DNA from 2 places in the Pantoea rwandensis genome. Region 1 is predicted to be linked to the other one. Evidence: riboswitches for the same ligand, from Rfam matches in the RefSeq annotation. Region 1 holds a riboswitch; the other holds the start of a gene.

Region 1 (5,128 bases):
TACTGAGCACGAAGATCGCCGCCGCTACGCAGAACAGCGTCACGAAGCCATAATTGAGGGCTAAGGCGAACGACAGCGGCGGGCCAATCACCCACGCCAGCGACAGTTGCGCACGCATCACTGAGCTGAACATCACCACTTCACGCGCCGACTGATCGGCATATTCCCGTGCCAGCGCAAATATCTGCGGTATTGCCACGCTGGCCAGTGCCGATAGCAACACCCCCACGCTGATCAGCGTCAGTAATGGCGATTAAAGGCAAACAGCAGCGCATTCAGTACCGCCATCAGGCAGCAAAATAGAATCAGATTGCGACGATCGCCACGATTGTCCGAACGCTTCGCCATTAGGAGGCTAATCACGATCCCAGCAATCGCGTTAATAGTAAAAAACAGCCCAACCCAAAACGGTCGCACCTGCACTTCCCGCGTCAAAAATAAACTGAGCGTGGGCGCCTGTAGAGCACCGGCGACGCCGGTCATAAACGACACCGCCATAAAAGAGAGATAAACCGGGTTGAGACGACGCTGGCGCGTTAACAGCGATTTCATGCAGAAATCCCTTTGCGGAGAAATGAGGCTAAGACAAAGAGGGTAGAAGATTTCACAGCAAAACGAAAAAAGCCAGCAGAGAAAACGCTGCTGGCGGTGAAATGCACCCTACTCAGAAAAGGCTCCACGTCGGCGGAACCGCTGGCAGAGCGCCATTCATTGCTGAATGCCTCCCGCTCTTCCATTACCTGGCAGTATGCCTCTAATATGGGGCAGGAAAAACTGAGCGATTCTGAGAAGGAGTTCCCCTTTTATGTCCTCTGCGCGACTGCAACAGCAGTTCATCCGCCTATGGCAAAGCTGCCAGGGAGTGGACCAGGAAACCACCTTAAGCGATCTGGCTGAACGGCTGCACTGTTCGCGACGCCATATGCGCAATCTGCTAAATGCCATGCAGGATGCGGGCTGGCTGATTTGGCAGGCAGAAGCCGGGCGCGGCAAGCGTTCTAGTCTGAGCTTCAATTACACCGGCTTAGCACTGCAGCAACAGCGCGCGGAAGATTTACTGGAGCAGGACCGCATCGAACAGTTGGTGCAACTGGTGGGCGATAAGAATCAGGTGCGGCAGATGATTGCGGCCCACCTCGGGCGTAGTTTTCGCCAGGGCAAGCATATCCTGCGCGTGCTCTATTACCGCCCGCTGCCCAATCTGCTGCCCGGCTCGCCGCTGCGTCGTTCGGAAACTCATCTGGCGCGACAAATCTTTAACGGCCTGACGCGAATAAATGAGGAAAAGGGGGAAATCGAAGCGGATATCGCCCACCACTGGCAACAAACCTCCCCGCTCAACTGGCGTTTCTTTTTACGACCCGCGATTCGCTTCCACCACGGCCGCGAACTGGAGATGGAAGACATCATCGCCTCACTGGAACGTGTCCGCAGTCAGCCGCTGTTCTCACATATCGATAAACTGCACTCTCCCGCGCCCTGGACACTGGATATTCATCTGACGCAGCCTGATGACTGGCTGCCCTGGCTGCTGGCCAGCGTCAGCGCCATGATCCTGCCGCGTGAGTGGCCGACGTTGCGCCATTTTGCCCGTCAACCCATCGGCACCGGCCCCTACAGTGTGGTACGCAATCAGCAGACGCAGCTGAAAATTGCCGCCTTTGATGACTATTTTGGCTATCGCGCGCTGATTGATGACGTGTCGATTTGGGTGCTGCCGGAAATCAGCGACGAGCTGGTGTATGCCGGCGTGAAGCTGCAGGGGGAAACCGCCGATGAGAAGTCAGAAGAGAGCCGTCTGGAAGAAGGCTGCTATTTCCTGCTGTTCGACCAGCGCTCAGAGCGTGGTAAGGATACCCATTTTCGCCGCTGGGTGAGCTATCTGCTCAATCCGATTGCCCTGCTCAACCATGCGGGTGTGGGCTATCAGCGCTACTGGTTCCCGGCATACGGTTTCTTACCGCGCTGGCACCATCGCCGCGATCTCACCCCGGCCGAAAAGCCTGATGGGCTAACGCAACTGACCATCAGCTGGTATAGCCATCATGTTGAGCATGAAGGTATTGCTAACGCCCTGCGCCCGTTGCTGGCTGAACAGGGTGTCGAACTGATCACGCGCGAGCTGAGTTATGAAGCATGGTTCGAAGGTGAAGGAGAGAGTGACATCTGGCTCGGCAGCGTCAACTTCACTCTGCCGCTCGACTACGCACTGTTTGCGCAGCTCTACGAATTGCCGCTCATGCATCACTGCGTTCCGATTGACTGGCACGCAGATGCACAACAGTGGCGACAGAAAGCCTTGCCTCTGGCCGAGTGGAGCAAACAGTTGGTGAACAGCGACTTTGTTCATCCGCTCTTCCATCACTGGTTAATGCTGGAAGGCCAGCGCAGTATGCGCGGTGTGCGGCTCAACACGCTCGGCTGGTTTGACTTTAAATCGGCCTGGTTTGCACCACCGGAGCTGTGACACTTTCGCGCTGTCACAGAAGTGTCTAAAATAAGCCGTTCTCAACGGGGTGCCCTGGTATCGGGCTGAGAGAAACCCGTCGAACCTGATCCGGCTCATACCGGCGTAGGGATTTGAGATGAGCGATAACTCAGATCCTTTGCGACTCAACTTTATCTTCTCCTCAAGGAGCGCAAAGTGTTAAACAAAGTCTTGCCCGTGTTGCTGTTGGTCTCTGCCCCGGTGTTAGCTGCCAAGCCTGTTCTTACTGTTTACACCTACGACTCGTTCTCTGCAGAGTGGGGCCCCGGCCCTGCCGTCAAAAAAGCCTTTGAAGCCGAGTGCGGCTGCGAACTGAACTATGTGGCGCTGGAAGATGGCGTGTCACTGCTCAACCGCGTGCGGATGGAAGGCAAAAACAGCAAAGCCGATGTGGTGCTGGGCCTCGATAACAACCTCGTGCAAGCCGCCGAAAAAACCGGCCTGTTTGCGAAAAGCACCGTCGACACCAGTAAATTGCAACTGCCTGATAGCTGGCATAACGACACCTTCGTTCCCTTCGATTACGGCTACTTCGCCTTCGTCTACGATAAAAACAAGCTGAAGAACCCACCGAAAAGCCTGAAAGAACTGGTCGAAAGCCCGGAAAAGTTGCGTGTGATCTATGAAGATCCACGCACCAGCACGCCGGGATTAGGCCTGCTGCTGTGGATGCAAAAAGTGTATGGCGATAAAGCACCTGACGCCTGGCAGAAGCTGGCACAGAAAACGGTCACCGTCACCAAGGGCTGGAGCGAAGCCTATGGCCTGTTCCTGAAAGGCGAAGGCGATCTGGTGCTGAGTTACACCACCTCTCCCGCTTATCACATCATTGAAGAGAAGAAAGATAACTACGCCGCTGCGCCGTTTAGCGAAGGCCATTATCTGCAAGTGGAAGTGGCTGCTCAGCTCGCTAGCAGCAAACAGCCGAAACTGGCGCAGCAGTTTATGCAATTTATGGTGTCGCCAGCCTTCCAGCAGACCATTCCGACTGGCAACTGGATGTATCCGGTGATCAAAAGCGATCTGCCTGCGGGTTATCAGTCGCTGACCGTTCCGGCGAATGCGCTGCAATATCGCTCAGCCGAAGTGGCCGATCATCGCGCTGACTGGATTCGCACCTGGCAACAAGCCGTTAGCCGTTAATGCCAGCCTGGTTAATTCCTGGAAGTGCCGTTGCGCTGCTATTGTGCGCAGTGGCACTGCTGGCGTTTGGTGCCTTAACGCTGGCCGCGCCCGTCACTGACTGGCGCGCCTTGCTCACTGACAGCTATCTGCATCACGTGCTGGCGTTTTCGTTTGAGCAGGCGCTGCTGTCCGCATTGTTCTCGGTGCTGCCATCAATTCTTCTGGCACGCGCGCTGTATCGCCGTCGCTTTCCAGGGCGCACGCTGCTGCTGCGTCTGTGCGCCATGACGCTGGTCTTGCCGGTTTTGGTTGCGGTATTTGGCTTGCTCAGTGTCTACGGTCGCAGCGGCTGGCTGGCTCAACTCTGCGCCTTAGCAGGACTCGACTACCACTTCTCACCCTATGGCCTGCAGGGCATTCTGCTGGCACACGTGTTCTTCAATCTGCCGCTCGCCACCCGCATGCTATTGCAGGCGCTGGAAAGTATTCCCGGCGAGCAGCGTCAGTCAGCCGCCCAGCTTGGCTTACGCGGGTGGAACCAGTTTCGTTTCGTCGAGTGGCCATGGCTGCGACGCCAGATTCTGCCCACCGCCGCACTGATTTTTATGCTGTGCTTCGCCAGCTTTGCCACCGTGCTGGCACTGGGCGGTGGACCGCGCGCCACCACGCTGGAACTGGCTATCTATCAGGCGCTGAGCTTTGATTACGATCCCAGCCGTGCAGCCCTGCTGGCACTGTTACAGCTTGGCTGTTGTCTGCTGCTGGTGCTGTTAAGCCAGCGCTTCAGCAAAGCCATCCCCACCGGCAGCCAAAATATTCGAGGCTGGCGTGATCCCCAGGATAGCTGGCATGCCCGGATCGGCGACACGCTACTGATTGTCTGTGCGCTACTGCTGTTACTGCCGCCGCTCGCTGCGGTGATCGTTGATGGCTTGCGCGGTGGTGTTGCAGGTGCGCTGCAACAACCCGCGTTATGGCAAGCGACCTTCACCTCACTGCGCATCGCCATCGGCGCCGGATTGCTGTGCGTGGTACTGACGATGATGTTGCTATGGAGCAGCCGTGAGCTACGGCAGCGCCAGCGCAATATGGCGGCACAGGCGATGGAACTGAGCGGCATGCTGATTCTGGCGATGCCAGGCATCGTGCTGGCCAGCGGCTTTTTCCTGCTGTTCACCGCCACCATCGGCCTGCCGCAGCGTGCCGATGGCTTAGTGATCTTCACCAATGCGCTGATTGCCATCCCCTATGCGATGAAAGTGCTGGAGAACCCGATGCGCGATATCAGCGCCCGTTACAGCCCGCTCTGCGCCTCACTGGGCATTGCTGGTATTCATCGCCTGAAACTGATTGAACTGCGCGCGCTGAAGCGGCCCATTGCGCAAGCGCTGGCGTTTGCCTGCGTACTGTCGATTGGTGATTTCGGCGTGGTGGCCCTGTTTGGCAGCGCCGATTTCCGTACGCTGCCATTCTATCTGTTCCAGCAAATTGGCGCTTACCGCGGCGCGGACGGTG
Region 2 (5,128 bases), 570 kb from region 1:
TGAATCTCCGACTTTCCATGGCACGATGCAGACCCTGCGCGGGCTTGGTATCCGTGCCATTGAAATCCCTACCGATTCGGTGACGGGCATTAGCCTCGAAGCCCTGGAGCTGGCATTCGAGCAGTGGCCTATAAAAGCCGTGGTGGTGGTGCCAAACTGCAATAATCCGCTGGGATTTATCATGCCTGAAGCGCGCAAGCGTGCGCTGCTGGCACTGGCTCAGCGTTTTGATGCAGCAATCATCGAAGACGATGTCTATGGTGAGTTGGCATGGGAGTACCCACGCCCCATTACCATCAAATCTTTGGACATGGATGGCCGGGTGTTGCTGTGTAGCTCATTCTCCAAAACGCTGGCACCCGGTTTGCGTGTGGGATGGGTGGCGCCAGGGCGTTATCGCGATCGCGTTTTGCATATGAAATATATCGGCACCGGCTCAACGGCCACACAGCCGCAACATGCAGTGGCCGAATTTATTCGTCTTGGCCACTACGGGCCACATCTACGCCGGATGCGTCAGGTTTATCAGCGCAACTACGAGACCTTTAGTTGCTGGGTGCGTCACTACTTCCCCTGCGGTATCTGTGTTTCACGTCCGCAGGGCAGTTTCCTGATGTGGATCGAGCTACCAGAAGCGTTTGATGCCGTTCGGCTTAACACCGAACTGCGCACGTTGAACATTCAGGTTGCAGTCGGATCGCTGTTTTCTGCCTCGGGAAAATATCGCAACTGCTTACGTCTGAATTATGGTTTGCCCATTAATGAGCATACTGAACAGGCCATCGCCCAACTTGGCGCTGCGGTGGAGCAGGCCATGCACGCCTGTCATATCGAAACGGAACACGCTTCATCCCTGACGGATTAAAGTGGAAAGGCAGGGCTGGAGAGAGGGGTAGACCAGCCCTGGCCCACTGCCAGCGACAGCGGGCAGGCACACTTTATCCTGACCGGAAAAACACGCTAGCACGCAGGAAGCGGACTGCGCGTGAGATTCCAGCCAATTTACCCTGATTGCAGAACGTTACAGCGCTTCTGCGGGCTGGGTTCCAGCTTCAACCAGTGCCAGCAGCTCCTGTGTCGCCTGGCGCCAGTCTTCCGCCTGGGTAATGGCGCTCACCACGGCAACGCTTCCTACGCCAGTGGCCAAAACTTCAGGTACGCGCGCTAGGGATATACCGCCAATCGCCACAGTCGGTATATCCTGCAACCGTGCCATGTGGCGTTTCAGTTCCATGACGCCCTGCGGTTCTGAAGGCATATCTTTGGTTTGCGTAGGGTAAATGTGTCCCAGTGCAATGTAGGAAGGACGCAGCGCCAGCGCGCGGTCCAACTCGGCATCATCATGAGTCGATAACCCCAGACGCAAACCTGCCTGGCGGATAGCGTCCAGATTGGCCACGTCTAAATCTTCCTGACCAAGATGCACGCCATAGGCGTTGTATTTAATTGCCAATCGCCAGTAATCGTTGATAAACAGGCGTGCACGGTACTGCTTGCCCAGCGCAATTGCCTCGCGCACGGCGTCTTCTACTTCATGATCCTGGCAATCTTTGATGCGCAACTGGATGGTGCGAACGCCAGCCTCCAGTAAGCGTGCAATCCACTCTACGCTATCAACAACAGGGTACAGCCCCAGTTTCGGGGCCGTGGCTGGAAAGGCATCGGTCATACTTTTTCCTCTTTAAGGGCATCGGCGGCGTGATAAAGTTCGCCACCACGACTGCGGAAGGCATCCGACATCTGCGCCATGCCAATTTCAATTGGCTGGGCTTCAGCCTGCTGGCGAGCAGCATATTCGCGCACTTCCTGGGTAATTTTCATCGAACAGAATTTTGGACCGCACATTGAGCAGAAGTGAGCCACTTTGCCCGATTCCTGCGGCAATGTCTCATCGTGATAAGCGCGTGCCGTATGCGGATCGAGCGCCAGATTGAACTGATCCTCCCAGCGGAATTCAAAACGTGCTTTCGACATGGCGTTATCGCGGATCTGTGCGCCGGGATGGCCTTTGGCCAGATCGGCAGCATGCGCGGCGATCTTGTAGGTAATCAGCCCCTGCTTCACATCTTCTTTATTGGGCAAACCGAGGTGCTCTTTCGGTGTGACGTAACACAGCATGGCGCAGCCAAACCAACCAATCATCGCGGCACCAATGCCGGAGGTAAAGTGATCGTACCCGGGGGCGATATCGGTGGTCAGTGGGCCAAGCGTGTAAAACGGCGCTTCGTGACAGTGCTCTAACTGTTCGGTCATGTTGCGGCGGATCATCTGCATGGGCACATGGCCTGGACCTTCAATCATCACCTGCACATCGTATTCCCAGGCAATTTTTGTCAGCTCACCTAGCGTGTGCAATTCGGCAAACTGGGCTTCATCGTTGGCGTCCTGAATCGATCCTGGGCGCAGACCATCGCCGAGTGACAGCGCGACATCATAAGCCGCGCAGATCTCGCAGATTTCACGGAAGTGCAGATAGAGGAAGCTTTCCTGATAATGTGACAGGCACCACTTCGCCATGATCGAACCACCACGCGAGACAATACCGGTCAGACGTTTAGCCGTCATCGGCACATAGCGCAGCAGCACACCGGCGTGAATAGTGAAGTAATCCACCCCCTGTTCTGCTTGTTCGAGCAGAGTATCGCGGAAGATCTCCCAGTTAAGATCCTCCGCCACGCCGTTCACTTTCTCCAGTGCCTGATAAATGGGCACAGTGCCAATCGGCACCGGGCTGTTTCGCAAAATCCACTCGCGCGTTTCATGGATATAGCGTCCTGTGGAGAGGTCCATCACGGTATCCGCGCCCCAGCGTGTTGACCACACCAGTTTCTCCACTTCCTCTTCAATCGATGAACTCACCGCTGAGTTGCCTATATTGGCGTTCACCTTCACCAGAAAGTTACGGCCAATGATCATCGGCTCGGATTCGGGGTGATTAATATTGGAGGGTATGATAGCGCGACCGCTGGCAACTTCCTGGCGCACAAATTCGGCGGTGATATTTTCCGGCAGATTGGCACCGAAACTGTGGCCCGGGTGCTGTTGCAGTAGCACTTCACCACGAATACGTTCGCGGCCCATGTTTTCTCGCACCGCAATAAATTCCATCTCGGGTGTAATCATGCCCTGACGTGCGTAATGCAGTTGCGTGACGCAGCGGCCAGCTTTAGCACGGCGCGGCTGCGGTAACTGCTCGAAGCGCAGGTGATCCAGCCCTTCATCGGCTAAGCGTTGCTGGGTGTATTGCGAACTCAGTTGGTGGATAGCCTCACTGTCATCGCGTTCGGCGATCCAGTTTTCACGTAATCGGCTTAATCCCCGATGCACATCAATGGTGGCCGCGGGATCGCCATAAGCACCCGCCGTGTCATATACCGGCACCGGCTCGTTGTGCTCATACTGCGGATTCTCTTTTGTACCGCCAATGTGTGTTGGGCTGAGCTGGATTTCGCGCATCGGCACACGGATATCCGCTCGGCTGCCGGTGATCCAGATACGTTTGGATTGGGGGAAAGCCGTGCCCTGCAGCGAATCGATAAATTCCTGCGCTTGTGCACGTTGTTCACGACGAGAAGTTTTAGCAACAGACATAGCAAATTTCCTGAATTAAGGGGAAGTTGCTTGTCCAGAGTTCGGAAGGAGTAACAGGGACGATGCCGGGCGCCAACACGCATCGCTCTGTGAATGTCTACTCTTGTTCCCTTCGCAGGTACTAACCTGATCAGGTTCCGCGGATCCCGAATAAACGGTCTCAGCCCCTTAGGGCACTCCGACAAGGTTGAATTTTACGATATAAGCTACTTTGCTTGCCATTTCACGCCTGGGCAGTGCTCGTGTCCGTCACGTACTACGTGTACGCTCCGGCCCCTGCGCGCTGTCCGAGCGTGGACTGGCTGCGCACGCTACACTTATATCGCAAAATTTGACTCTAGATTTCTTTAAAGAGACGCATAAAAACGTGAATAGGTCTCAACAAAAAAGCCCATTCAGCATAAGAGGGCTTTTTCGGAATAACAAGTTTTTTACATGGGCCCGAGGTTAAGCGGGGCGAGCCATGCTGCTTTCGTTGGCGACCGGTGGGCGTGCCAGCTGGTTATCCCAGGCGAGTTGCACCAGCTTATCTTCCAGCGTGAAGCGCGACTCCAGTACTTCACCCACTTCGGATAATGCCTTCTGGAATTCTACGCAGTTATCGTCGTTGATGGCCTGCTGCAGATGGCTGTCATACAGTTGCATCATGCGATCGGTATTCGCTTCCAGAGCGGGATAGAGTTGGGCGGCCGCAATGAGCGGGCTATCGCCCTCCATCTCACTGATAATGCGTTCATAAATACTGAAATGACCGGTTGAGAGGTAATCAACCAGGCCGTGGCAAAACGCATCCAGCGCCTGTTCATCCAGAGCACTGAGCGCCTCTTTGTGTGGCTTGATGCCAATTAATGCGTAATAGCTGACAAGCAACTGTCGGCGCGCGCGCAGCCACGCATCAACGAGTTCATTATCGCCACTTACACGCCTGGCCAGGTCATCTAACTGGGTAAGCATATGGGGCTCCGGGTGAGTTATAGTTATCCATTCCACACTTAACATCAGGATTTCAGCGTGCCATTTGACGCTAAGGACAACGAATAAGATGCAACGTGAGATCTCAAGCGTAGACGCTGGCTGGTGGATTGTCAGCCATGAACAAAAACTTTGGCTACCGCAAGGTGAACTGCCGCATGGCTTATCCGGCGATTTTGGCCTGACAGGAAAAACCGCGATTTTGATTGGTGAATGGCAGGCGGAGAATGTCTGGCTGATACGTGAATCACGACCTGACAATATGGGATCTGTTCGCCAGCTTATCGACGAAGATGTTGGGCTTTTCCAGATGGTTGGGCGCGGAGTTCAACTCGCCGAATTCTACCGCTCACACCGCTGGTGTGGCTACTGCGGCCACGAAATGCACCTCAGTAAACGCGAATTTGCCTGCCTGTGTCACCATTGCCGTGAGCGATATTACCCGCAAATTGCACCGTGCATCATCGTAGCGATTCGCCGGGGGGAGGAGATTCTGCTGGCCAACCATGCGCGTCATCGCAACAGCATTTACACAGTATTAGCTGGCTTTGTTGAGGTCGGGGAG

Evidence for each region. Region 1 has a riboswitch for thiamine pyrophosphate ahead of thiB (thiamine ABC transporter substrate binding subunit). Riboswitches for the same ligand answer to the same signal wherever they lie in the genome.
Region 2: another riboswitch for thiamine pyrophosphate. It lies ahead of thiC (phosphomethylpyrimidine synthase ThiC); the one in region 1 lies ahead of thiB (thiamine ABC transporter substrate binding subunit).

The regions. Positions count from the first base shown of each region.
Region 1 is NZ_CP009454.1:4,013,876-4,019,003, forward strand. It holds partial or broken gene LH22_RS18435 (MFS transporter) at 1-552, opposite strand, end outside; gene sgrR (HTH-type transcriptional regulator SgrR) at 806-2,467, shown strand; TPP riboswitch at 2,503-2,597, shown strand; gene thiB (thiamine ABC transporter substrate binding subunit) at 2,645-3,631, shown strand; gene thiP (thiamine/thiamine pyrophosphate ABC transporter permease ThiP) at 3,631-5,128, shown strand, end outside.
Region 2 is NZ_CP009454.1:251,931-257,058, reverse strand. It holds gene LH22_RS01115 (PLP-dependent aminotransferase family protein) at 1-865, shown strand, start outside; gene thiE (thiamine phosphate synthase) at 1,022-1,669, opposite strand; gene thiC (phosphomethylpyrimidine synthase ThiC) at 1,666-3,591, opposite strand; TPP riboswitch at 3,682-3,782, opposite strand; gene LH22_RS01100 (Rsd/AlgQ family anti-sigma factor) at 4,039-4,545, opposite strand; gene nudC (NAD(+) diphosphatase) at 4,634-5,128, shown strand, end outside.